2 regions of the Paenibacillus sp. FSL R7-0340 genome follow, and region 2 is predicted to be linked to the other one. Evidence: riboswitches for the same ligand, from Rfam matches in the RefSeq annotation. Region 2 holds a riboswitch; the other holds the start of a gene.
What was found. A riboswitch is a leader RNA that binds a small molecule or an ion and turns the genes downstream of it on or off. The one in region 2 is predicted to bind cyclic di-AMP.

Region 1 (6,163 bases), 1.6 Mb from region 2:
TGAGCACAAACGGAGTGGGACCTTTTGACCGGAACCAAAGAAAATAAATGAACGTGAACTCCCGCCTCTGCCGCCTTGATCGTAGCCATTAGACCTGCCAGACCGCCGCCCACGACAATAATGTTGGATGCTGCCATTTCTGCTCACTCCTTTTTTTCAGGATTTTAACCAAATCCCCTTTTACGTTTAAAAATAGAATCTCAACACGATGTATAATGGATATGACTCATTTACAGTAGCTGTTTAAAAGCGCTGCATTGCACCAAGGCAGTTGCCGTTTCCTGAAATTCCGCGCTGCGGAATGCAAGCAGGGAAGCGATGAAGCCGATAGACACCACCACGAACAGGGTCATACAGATATAAGAAGATACTTTTTGCGCACGTGGTCCCACAGTAATCCCCCAACTGACCATAAATGCCCACAGTCCGTTAGCAAAGTGAAAGGATGCCGAAACGACACTGATTAAATACAAAATGAAATAAACCGGGTTCGTCACGATGCCATGCATAACGCCGCCTAGCTCCTCATGAGTTACTTTACCCAGAGCTACCTGAAAGCGTGTGTCGTATACGTGCCAGATAATAAATACAAATGTAATGACGCCAGAAATACGCTGGAACAGAAAGCGCCAGTTACGTGAATAGCCGAACCTTTTGACATTCGGGTCAGCCTGATAAGCGATATACAAGCCATAAATCCCGTGGAACAGTAATGGCAAGTAGATGAATAACGTTTCTAGCACAATAACCAGCGGCAAACCATTCAGGAAGGCCACGCTGCGATTAAATCCTTCCTTGCCGCCCTCCACCGCTGTGAAGTTCGTCACCAAATGCTCAACAAAAAATAGAGCCAACGGAATGACGCCAAGAAGCGAATGCAGCTTTCTGGAATAAAATCCTCTCATCTAGGTCATGCTCCCTTCTCCCAATAATAGCGTTTTCAATAGTAATATAACATATAAAATGACAGTTTCCGACAGGAAATGTCCAACAAGGTGTCCCTTATTAGGAAAAACAAAAGTGTGAACATCTTGTGTCGCTTTCATGTTACTCCTTTTCGGCTTATAATGGAATTGCAATATACGTATTAATTATTATGTCTTTTTTGCATATAGAGAGGAAGTGGATGATTTGTTTGAGGATTTGAACGCTTTTGCCGTCATTGTCGAGCAGTCCAGCCTGAATAAAGCCTCCAAACTGCTGAATCTGTCCCAACCTGCCCTGTCTCGCAAAATTGCCAAGCTGGAGGAAGAGCTGGGTGTGAATCTCTTTGATCGTCGGGGCAAACGGCTCGAAATTACGTCCACTGGCCGATTTGTTTATACATTCGCACTAGAGCAACGGCAACGACAGCTTCGCTTTTTACAAAAGCTGTCCCAGCACAAAAATGAAGCCCAGAGTATGCTTACACTCGGCGCAAGCCTCACGACACTCCAAACGACGCTGCCTACCCTCGTCGAAGCTTTCATGAGCAAGCATCCTCAAACCGAGCTGAAGCTGCTCACCGGTAAAACCCATGAAATCGTCGCCTTTGTACGTGATAAAAAAGCAGACGCCGGTATTGTCGGGTCTGCCATTCATGAAGCTGGACTGCGTTGCATTCCGCTATTTGATGATCATTTGGAGCTTGTTGTTCCCATTGGACATGAATTAACCGTCAAGACAGGAACGGCCTCGATGAAAGACCTGCAAGGATTGCCGATGATTATTTTCTCCAAAGGAACCTGGTATCGCAGTCTGACGGATGACTTATTCCAGCGCAGCGGCATCATGCCGGATATCCGCATGGAAATCGACTCCTTCGAGGCAATTGTACGCCTGCTTCCAACCTGTAAGGCTTCCGCCTTGCTACCCAAATCCTATTTGCGCAGCGAACTATTACGGGATAATGGACTCACTGCATTATACTTGCCCGATTTGAAGGAGACACGCCGAACGACCTCCCTCATTTACTCGGAGACGACCGATCTCGGTCCGACAGCACGACGCTGGATTAGCGAGACACGTGCGTCGTTTGCAGGCTATCGTATGGTGTAGAGGGTTTAGCCCTCTTCATTGACATTAACAACCTCATCCTCAAAGCGACCGATATTGTCATTCGAGCCGATGATGACCATAATATCGTCTGCTTTTAGCCGATCCATAGCCGTCGGTGCGATCAGGATACCGTTCGCCGTATGAAGCGCCACGACACTACAACCAAAGCGAGTACGGGCATTTAGCTCTGCTAGCGTTTTGCCATTCAGACATGCAGGTACATTGAGTTCCACAATACTGTATTCTTTGGACAACTCCAAATAATCGAGCAAATTAGGCGTGACTAGCTGATGAGCCACCCGGATACCCATATCCCGTTCTGGATAAATGATCCGGTCCACACCGAGCTTCTCTAGCGCACGCCCGTGCAGCACAGATATGGCTTTGGCTACGACTTTTTTCACACCCAGCTCCTTCAGCAAAATGGCGGTCAGGATGCTTACCTGAATGTCATCACCAATAGCAACAATGCCGCAATCGAAATTACGGATGCCCAGTGATCGCAATGAGTCTTCATCAGTAGCGTCCGCCACGACAGTATGTGTCAACATCTCACTCATACTGTCCACAACATCCTCATTCCGGTCGATGCCTAGCACCTCGCACCCCATATCCACCAATTGCAAAGCCAGGCTTGAGCCAAACCGCCCCAAGCCAATAACTACAAACTGCTGCGTTTTCATATCTACTCGAAAACTCCCTTATCTGAATCAATTTCATAAATGAGGATTTTGCAAAAATCCTGAAATAATTAAATCAACGAAATGTATACTACTTATCATGAAATGATTCATCCTATAATCATTTTGCCTTCCGGATGACGATATAATTCTTTACCCTTTTTCGGCCCCAGTGCATAAGCTAGCGTGAGTGGCCCCAGTCTACCTGCAAACATCGTCAGGGTAATCACCAGCTTACCTATGACTGTCAAATCAGGTGTAAGCCCCATCGACAGCCCCACCGTACCAAACGCAGACACCGTCTCAAACAAGATCATCAGAAAATGATGATCTTCGGTTGCCGACAAAATCATGGTCACCCCGATCACGAACAGCAACCCCAGCAGTGTAATGGTCAAAGCCTTGTAAATTCGTCCCTGCGCAAGTCGGTACTTGAACAGTACAATATCTTCACGCCCCCGTAGCATCGAAATCACGGCTCCAATGAGCAGCGCGAATGTTGTGGTCTTAATCCCGCCTCCAGTAGAGCCAGGAGAAGCCCCGATAAACATGAGTATGATGATAAAAAACTGCGTAGCCTGCCGCAAGCCTGCAATGTCCAGTGTATTGGCACCTGCGGTACGAGGGGTTACGGACTGGAATAAAGATCCCAGCAGTTTCCCCCCCCAATCAAGCGAGCCAAGAGTCTTTGGATTCGTAAACTCAAATACAAAAATCACGAGCGTGCCGACTACAATCATAGCGCCCGTCATGCTGAGTACCACCTTAGTATGCAAGGAAAGTCTCTTGCGCTTGCGATATTCTGCCAGGTCCGACATCACTACAAAACCAATTCCGCCTGAAATAATCAGGAACATAGCTGTAAAATTAACAATCGGATCATATACATAATCTGTCAGGCTGCGAAAGTGCCCGAATAAGTCAAAACCAGCATTGTTAAACATGGAGATGGCATGCCAAATCCCAAAATAAATCGCCCTGCCTACAGGCATATCAAACGACCAGCGAATCGCAAATATTGCAGCACATACGCCCTCAATGACCAGCGAGTACAGCAGCACCTTACGAATCAATCCGACAATTCCTTCGACAGAGGTCTGATTCATCGCTTCCTGTAAAATGAGGCGCTCCCGTAAGGAAATCCGACGTTTGAACACCAGCGCGATCAAGGTAGCCATAGTCATAAAGCCCAGGCCGCCGATCTGAATGAGCGCAGCGATAACAACTTGACCAAAGATTGTAAAAAAGGTCCCCGTATCCTTTACGACAAGCCCTGTAACACAGGTCGCGGAAGCGGCAGTAAACAAAGCGTCTATAAACGCAAGTGGCTTTCCTGTTGTATTGGAGATCGGCAGCATTAACAATAAACTACCTATTAGAATGATAATGGCAAAACCCGCAACGAATATCTGCGGTGGAGAAAGCCGGAGCCAGCTTGCATTGGGATTCATCTATTCATCACTTCTCTCCTAATCCTTAAAACTATAAAAACAGTGATTTAATACGGTGTAAGCCCGCTACGCGTTCCATTTGATCTTCCGATCGTCGTTGCCCCTAATTTTTTTGATTTTTCCAAACCTTTAGTAACTATAATTAGCATTCCCTGAATACAGGAAGAATGCATGTCAAGCACTACTCTGCCCCCTGTGCTATTGGCGGGCAGCAGCGAAGGGGGCAGAATTGTTCTGAAGAAGCGAAGCGTTTGCCTTTATCTCCGGATTTTAACCATTAAAGGGGTTATACAATCAAAAAATCCGGGGATAACAGCAATCGGAAGAATAATCTGCACCCGCAGCGGTCTAACCAATCCACACACTTTTATACACACAAAAATAGACACCGGAAAACCGAGTGCCTGACTTGGTTCCTGCTCATAGCCTACGAGGTTAGCTGACGGATTCGGGCAGCACAGTATGCCCTATTTACACATCCAATCCAGCAGGATCGGCTGTAAAATTCACCCCAGTAACATGGTTCCCCCGTTTTCTCATAGAAATTTGGCTCAACTGTATATCATTACCTATGTATTTTATAGGCATTGCCTCAAGATTATAATCCTTCTATATCCAGATCACAAAACCGATTTCGCCGAAAAAACGTGAAATTGGCTTTATTTTGCGAATGGGCATCGTTTAATCGCAGCTTATCTTATTTTATTGGAACTTTAAAGTGCTTTCACTCTATTTTCATGAATATCGCTGGTCTGTTGGCGGGAACCTGTGCAGTATGATATCTTTAATGGATGTTCTTATTTACAGATTAAGGAGGAAACTCATGAATCCTATCGGGAAACCGGTCGTGCTCACGGCCAACTTCAAAAAATTAGGCTTGCTGGGCGGGATTGGCCTGATTTGCTTTTTTATCTTTCAATTGCTTATTCCCTCGCTTAGCAATCCGAGTCCAGAATCAGTAATGAACGCAAAGGTCATCAGCAAACAAGAAGCGGTCATACACGCATTGGACTTTGCCCGCTCCGAGTTGGGCTATACTGAATCACAGCCAGAGGAGCCTGTCGTGACCTATCAGGCCGAAACAGATTTGTACGGTTATTTATCTAGAGAAAAACTGCTTCAACAGTACGACCGTACATGGAAGAAAAATTACCCTTACGAAACCTTTCGGGTTGATCTGCCTGAATCCTCAGCGAAAAGCAAACTGCAAATTCATGTGGATTTATCCACTGGGAAGGTCGTTAGCTTTAAACGGATCACCTCCAGTACCAATTACACACAGGCTGATATTTCTACGGATGAAGAAGCACGTAACAGGCTTATACGTGTAGCTGAGGACGGCATGACGCTTGAAGCCAAGGAGCAGGCGGCCGCAGTATGGGTTAAGCGCTTTGGTTTTAAGCCGTCGGACTTGAAGCTCGCCACCACTGAAAAAGAAGGTGGATTAAAGTATACCGTAGACGATAAAAAAATCGGCGCCTCGGTACTTACACTGGCTTTTACTTTCGAAGACGGTGATGTTCGCTCCTTCTCTCAAAGCTTTTCGGCCCCGTCGTCCTATACCGATTATATCGAAAAGCAAACATTTTGGGCGAATTGGATGACCTATGCGGGTTATGCCCTATTTAGCTTTGTGCTGGGTGTTCTTGCCATTGTGTATGCGTCACTCACCCGACGACATACTTCATTTGTACGCGGCATTGTTCTGTCCGTTATATACTTTATTGCAAGTATAGCTGGGACAATGAACATGCTGCCTTTATTGCAAGCAGAAGCAGGCGGTAAGGGCATGCTTATATTTCTTATGGTGTTCCAGATTGGTGTTACCTTCTTCATGGCAGTAGCGCTCTACTTCTCCTTGGTCGGCGGTGACGGACTTATGCGTCAGGTTGGACTGAATGCATGGCCGCGTGCGAAAGAGCCGGGCTACGGGCTGTATGTGCTTCGCAGTATGTATGTTGGCTACTTGTGGGCCTTTATTTTACTCGGGGTACA
Region 2 (6,163 bases):
GCGGCTCCGGCTTAGCAAATAGATTTGAAATTCGTTTCCACACACTCATGGTTATATTCCTGCCTTTCTTAGCCTAGAAGCATGCTGTAATGATCAAGGCGCCAACCAGATGCAGCGCTCCTGAAAACAGACCGAAACCAATTTTACCTTCCTGTGTCCCTTTATCCAGATCAAACTGAGCCCAGTACCGCAACAGCAGACGTACAATAACTTCCAAAACAAGCAGGATGACAAAGGCAATCACAGAATACACAAGCGCTTCGAGCAAATTATTAGCTGTAGCGATAGAGCCTGACAAGATATAACCTTGTGCAACTAACTTCATAATCATTCGTACCGTTACGGCCATATTTCCAGCCTTCACTTCGGCAAAATCCTTATACTTCGTAAATAAAGAGTCGACATACATTAATGCGAAGATCAAAATAGCCCCCGCACCAGTCCATACAAGCATTGCTTTCATCGTTTCTAAAAAATGCATTTCATACCATCCTCCACATCTTCTTGACCTTCATATAATGTTTTACGCCTCCAGGCAGGGAAAAGCGAAGGAGAAAACGTTTCTCCTTCGCTTCCTGAGCAATCACTCTTGGCGGCACTGCTAAAATGTTCTTATTTATTTTCGTATTGCTTCAACAAAGCGGCAAGCTCATCATCCACGGCGCTTTTCTTATCCAGCTCCTTGAACTCCTCATCCAACGATTTTTCCTTAGAAGACATTTCGTTGCTCGCTTCGGCACGTGCTTCTGCTTGCAGCATTTTTTCTTCCATACGCTTCAATCCGGCAGTTGCCGTATCAGAGCTAAAACCGTTCATAGCTTTGTTAATTTCAGTTTGCGCTTTAGCTGCATTATAACGGGCAACCAGTGTCTCGCGCTTGTTTTTCATTTCTGTCAGCTGTCTGCGCATTTCATCCAGCTTGCCACGCAGGTTATCGGCTGCAGCTTTGTTCTGTTCGTAACCAGCTTTGAACTCATTCATTTTTTGTTCAGCAGATTTCTTTTCTTCCAGCGCGCGACGAGCCAGATCTACATTTTGTGCTTTTGCAGCGGTATGTGCCTGTTCTTCGCGTTTCTTTACCAAAGCAGCCTGTTCTTCGTATTGCTGTTTGAATCTCTTTTCAATAGCAATTTGAGCGGCTACCGCTTTCTCTGCATCTTCCAGGTCCTCTTGCATATCACGAATGTATTGATCCGTCATTTTAATTGGGTCTTCTGCCTTGTCAATAATGGCGTTAATGTTGGACATCGTAAGATCTCTTAATCGTTTGAAAATAGACATGTGAAGTTCCTCCTAGAGTTGAATGCTTAAATTTTAAGCTCTGTACACATGTTTACGCAAGCTTTGCAAAGAGGGTTTCAAAAATATCTAAAAGCCGCGCAAATAAGGCTCTGGGATGTCGGCCTGTACTTTTAGCTCCCGCGATGCATGCAACGCCCAATAGGGATCACGCAGCATGGCACGGCCTATTGCTACCAGATCAGCTTCTTTCTGCTGAACAACCCGACGGGCGTCCTCATAATCATCCAGTAAGCCAACAGCAATTACAGGTACATTCAGCTTTTCACGGATGGTATGAGCCAAATCCACCTGATAGCCGGCACGCGCAGACGGGCCTCCGCCAGAACCAATCGGACCCTCACCACCAGAAGAGATATGGAAAATGTCCACACCCGCATCACGATATCGTTCCCCTACGCCTGTTATGTATTCCACATTATATCCATCCTCGACGTATTCTTTGGCAGATATCCGCATAAGCACAGGCATATCAGCAGGAAGAACCTCTTTAACAGCATGTATGACCTCAACACCGAACAGTGACAAATCCTGCCCATATTCATCTTCTCTGGCATTTGTTAAAGGCGAATGAAATTGATGGATCAGATAGCCGTGAGCGCCATGTATCTCGACCGTGTCAAAACCTGCTTCCACCGCGCGGCGCGCGCCTTCTTTGTATGCCTGAACCAGTTCCCTGACTTCAGCTGTCTTTAAGGCGTGCGGCTCTTTAAAGCGTTCGCTAAAAGGAATCGAGGAAGGACCCACAGGTTGCTCAGCATCTTCAGCCTTGCGTCCAGCGTGGCCTAGTTGAATGCCAATTTTGGCACCATACTTGTGAACTTCCTCTACAATCTTACGATATGCAGGAATATGTTCGTCACTCCAAATACCCAAATCACGATCTGTAATACGTCCATCTGGATGGACCGCTGTCATTTCCACAATAATAAGTCCAGTGCCTCCTACTGCCCGGCTCACATAATGGACATGATGCCAATCCGTTGGATTTCCGTCCTTGGCCTCCACGCTGTATTGGCACATCGGGGGCATGACAATCCGATTTTTTAAAGAAAGCCCCTTTAATTGATAAGGAGTAAACAAGTCGGTCACTTTTATCCATCCTTCCTTCAATTCCATGTCTGTATAATTATGAATTGCATCCCCATTATACACCAGCTGTCACGGTATACCGAATTCGTTGTAAGGCTAAAACTTGCGAAAATGCTCCTGTTTTCGGTCATGTTTAAGAGAATATGTACGTTTAGCTCCATCATCTTCATTGATAATCGTTTCATCGTGGACTTCTTTCCAGTCGTTTATGAGCCGAACTTGGTAACCAGCATATTTTTAATAGGACAGGTACATAATAGTCGAGAGCACCACTAGGTATCACTGCACGGAAAGGGGGGATACATATGCCGTACAGGGGAGTGTTGCCAGGCTTGGCACTGTTACTAGCATTTTCAAGTTTACCCGTTCACGCGGATGCGCCTCCCAACATCGGAACGCCCCATCCCAAGGAAGCAACTGTTGCTTCTTCTGTACAACAGAGCACAGATCGAGCAACTCCTACATTAGCAATGCTGCGAAAAAAACATGCGGACATTTTTAAAATGTGCGGCCCACACACCCGCCAAATTGCCCTAACCTTTGATGATGTGCCCGATTCTAGGTATACGCCGCAGGTTTTGGACGTATTACACGCCAATGGCATCAAAGCTACATTTTTCATCGTCGGTCACCGTGCGGAAAAGCATCCGGGGATCATACGCCGTATTATCCGTGAAGGCCATGCTATAGGAAACCATTCCTATACTCATCCGGATTTTAGGAAGGCCACACCAGAACGCTTTCGCAACCAGATTACAAAAACAGAACGTATTTTACAAGCCAGCGCAGGTTTTCGCCCCAAGTTGATTCGTCCACCCTACGGTGAAATCACGGAGCCTCAAATCCAGTGGGCACGTCGTCATGGCTACATGATTGTCAATTGGAATGTAGACTCTCTCGACTGGAAGGGACTAAGTAAAACACAAATTCAGCGCAATGTGATCCCAGCTACTGGGCCTGGCTCTATTATTTTAATGCACGCAGGTGGAGGTCAAAGTTCCAACTTGCAAGGCACTGTCCAAGCTCTGCCGGGTCTAATTCACTCTCTAAAAGCTAAGGGCTACAAATTTGTGACAGTCCCCCGGCTACTCCACACATCGGAACAGAAATAACCATATGTTTATGATTGAGCTACAAGCTAAAGCAACGTAAAAAGGCTGTCTTACCAGCAGAAGTTTTCTGCTCGTCAAGACAGCCTTTTTTATGGATAGGACCTGATAAGAGTCTGACCTAGTTATATGCGGTAGGATACAGGCATTAAGTTTACATAATATATATTATGTTTAATTAAACCATATACACGTATAATGCTATTTATCAATAACGTACAGCTTCACATTTTGAAATCCAAAGTCGTTCACAAATGATTTGTTGCCAGGAATAAAGATATCAATCCGTTTTCCTGTAATGGCGCTGCCCTGATCACGAGCGACAGCTACAAAAGAATGATCCGGCAAACCTGGGTGGGAATAGCCTGTAACCAGCACTTTCGTGCCCATCGGAATGACGTTCGGGTCTACCGCAATTGTACCTAGTTTAAGCGGATTGCCGTAGTAGTCCACAGCTCCCCATTTACCATTCTCATCGGCTGCGGCAGAATACGCAGTAGCCTTAACGTCAACTATTTTGCTATAGTTAAATGTTTTGCCCCACGCTTCAATCGTTGGCCCCTCATTCGCTGGTGCTTTCTCCGTAAGAAGCTGAGGCTTCGAATCCGAAGCTGCATTCACACTTTTTTCACCAGGTACCTTAATTTGCAGACCTGCATATATATTGTTAGAGGCAATGTTTGGGTTCGCCTTCGTCAGCTCGTCCACTGATACTCCATAACGTTGAGCAAGCAAAAAGAAGGTATCGCCATCTTTGGCAGTATGAAGCGAAGCAGCATCCGCTACTCCAGCTGTCTGTGCCAGCCCTGCAATGGCTGCGGCAAGCACCGCAAATTTCATGGTTTTTCCAATATGTTTTAGATGTTTCAAAGATATGTACCTCCTCTGTTATGCCTGCGAAGTTAGCTGTCGGATTCGGACTCAGGAGAAGCCCTATGCTTGTGCAATTCACCCCTAGGCATATTCCATATCGTCTTATGACGTTTCGGAAAGACTGCCGTTGTTACGTCCCCCGCACTTCCCATAGTTTGGGCCCAGCATTCAGCGTTTGTCATAACCGCATGCTGTCCCGGTAAGTTTTGGCTTACTGCATAATATCACAATTTTGTAACCTTATCCGCATGAAAATGTTGGGAACCTTGAACATCATACTATACTCGTTACAATTTTGTCACCAAGAAATCGATATTTGTTACGAAAATATGGTGAAATGGTGACAAAAAAAGAAAAAGCCCTCCGTCAAACGGAGGGCTTTTTTATAGCTCATATCAGCACTTTCTTACAATACTTTGGCAAGAAAATCACGGGTGCGATCATGGCTTGGAGTACCAAATACCTGCTCTGGTGTACCTTGTTCCACAATTTGACCGTTATCCATAAAGATGATTCGATCGCCTACCTCGCGGGCAAAGCCCATTTCATGCGTCACGATTACCATGGTCATGCCGCCTTCGGCGAGCTTCTTCATTACATCCAGAACCTCTCCAACCATTTCAGGGTCCAATGCAGAAGTCGGCTCATCGAACAGCATTACGTGCGGCTGCATGGCCAAAGCACGCGCAATCGCAATACGTTGCTTCTGACCACCGGATAGCTGGTTCGGATAGGTATTCTTCTTATCCTCAAGCCCTACGGTACGCAGGAGTTCTAGCGCAATTTTTTCCGCTTCCTTCCCTGACTGTCTTCTAACCTGCGTTGGTGCTAGCGTCAGGTTCTGCAACACTGTTTTATGCGGGAACAGATTAAAATGCTGGAACACCATCCCCATCTTCTCCCGGGTTACATTAATATTATGACCACGAGCTGTAATCGGCTCGCCCTCAAACAAAATCTCCCCGTTCGTAGGCTGTTCTAGCAGATTCATGCAACGCAAAAACGTACTCTTCCCCGAACCGCTGGGACCGATGATGACGACGACTTCACCTTTGGCGATATCTATATCAATGCCTTTTAAAATCTCATTCTTGCCGAACGATTTACGCAGTTGTTTAACGGTGATCACTGGCTCTCAACTTCCTTTCCCATAAACCCAGCAGCTTAGACAAGCTGAATGTCATTACAAAATAAATAGCGGCTGCGATTACGAACGGACTTAACCCTTCGTAGGTAATGTTCTTAATGACCTGGGCCTGATACATAATATCCACCATCCCAATGGTCGAAATAATGGATGATTCTTTAATGATCGTAATAAACTCATTACCGATAGCAGGCAAAATAGATTTAAATGCTTGCGGCAAAATGACATGACGCATAGCTTTGCCTCGTCCCATACCCAATGAACGGGCAGCCTCCATCTGTCCACGGTCTACTGCCTGGATACCTGCACGGAAAATTTCAGCCAGATATGCCGAGCTATTCAGAGACAATGTGATTATACCAGACTGGAGTGGAGTAAAATTGACACCCAGCGTCAAAGCAACCCCGTAGTGAATAATCATGAGTTGCACCAGCATAGGTGTGCCACGCAGTATCTCTACATAAGTGGTACCTAACCACTCAATGATGCGTACTCCACTCATACGTAGCAAGGATATGATCAGACCAATGATGAATCCGAACAGTACTCCGAGCGCAGACAGCAACAAGGTGTAGCCGATACCCGTAGCGTATAAACTGCGGTATTTCCAAAAAATATCTACAATGTTATTAGAAGAAACCTG

Region 1: it holds a riboswitch for cyclic di-AMP, as region 2 does, so the genes downstream of both, MKX59_RS06060 (TrkH family potassium uptake protein) here and MKX59_RS13435 (3D domain-containing protein) in region 2, are expected to answer to the same signal.

The regions. Positions count from the first base shown of each region.
Region 1 is NZ_JBBOBY010000001.1:1,355,880-1,362,042, reverse strand. It holds gene sdhA (succinate dehydrogenase flavoprotein subunit) at 1-137, opposite strand, end outside; gene MKX59_RS06075 (succinate dehydrogenase cytochrome b558 subunit) at 231-905, opposite strand; gene MKX59_RS06070 (LysR family transcriptional regulator) at 1,132-2,037, shown strand; gene MKX59_RS06065 (potassium channel family protein) at 2,043-2,720, opposite strand; gene MKX59_RS06060 (TrkH family potassium uptake protein) at 2,828-4,168, opposite strand; cyclic di-AMP (ydaO/yuaA leader) riboswitch at 4,578-4,730, opposite strand; gene MKX59_RS06055 (CPBP family intramembrane glutamic endopeptidase) at 4,992-6,163, shown strand, end outside.
Region 2 is NZ_JBBOBY010000001.1:2,971,277-2,977,439, reverse strand. It holds gene MKX59_RS13460 (DUF4178 domain-containing protein) at 1-49, opposite strand, end outside; gene MKX59_RS13455 (DUF350 domain-containing protein) at 74-481, opposite strand; gene MKX59_RS13450 (PspA/IM30 family protein) at 613-1,281, opposite strand; gene MKX59_RS13445 (NADH:flavin oxidoreductase/NADH oxidase) at 1,369-2,391, opposite strand; gene MKX59_RS13440 (polysaccharide deacetylase family protein) at 2,697-3,503, shown strand; gene MKX59_RS13435 (3D domain-containing protein) at 3,702-4,370, opposite strand; cyclic di-AMP (ydaO/yuaA leader) riboswitch at 4,377-4,545, opposite strand; gene MKX59_RS13430 (amino acid ABC transporter ATP-binding protein) at 4,780-5,502, opposite strand; gene MKX59_RS13425 (ABC transporter substrate-binding protein/permease) at 5,489-6,163, opposite strand, start outside.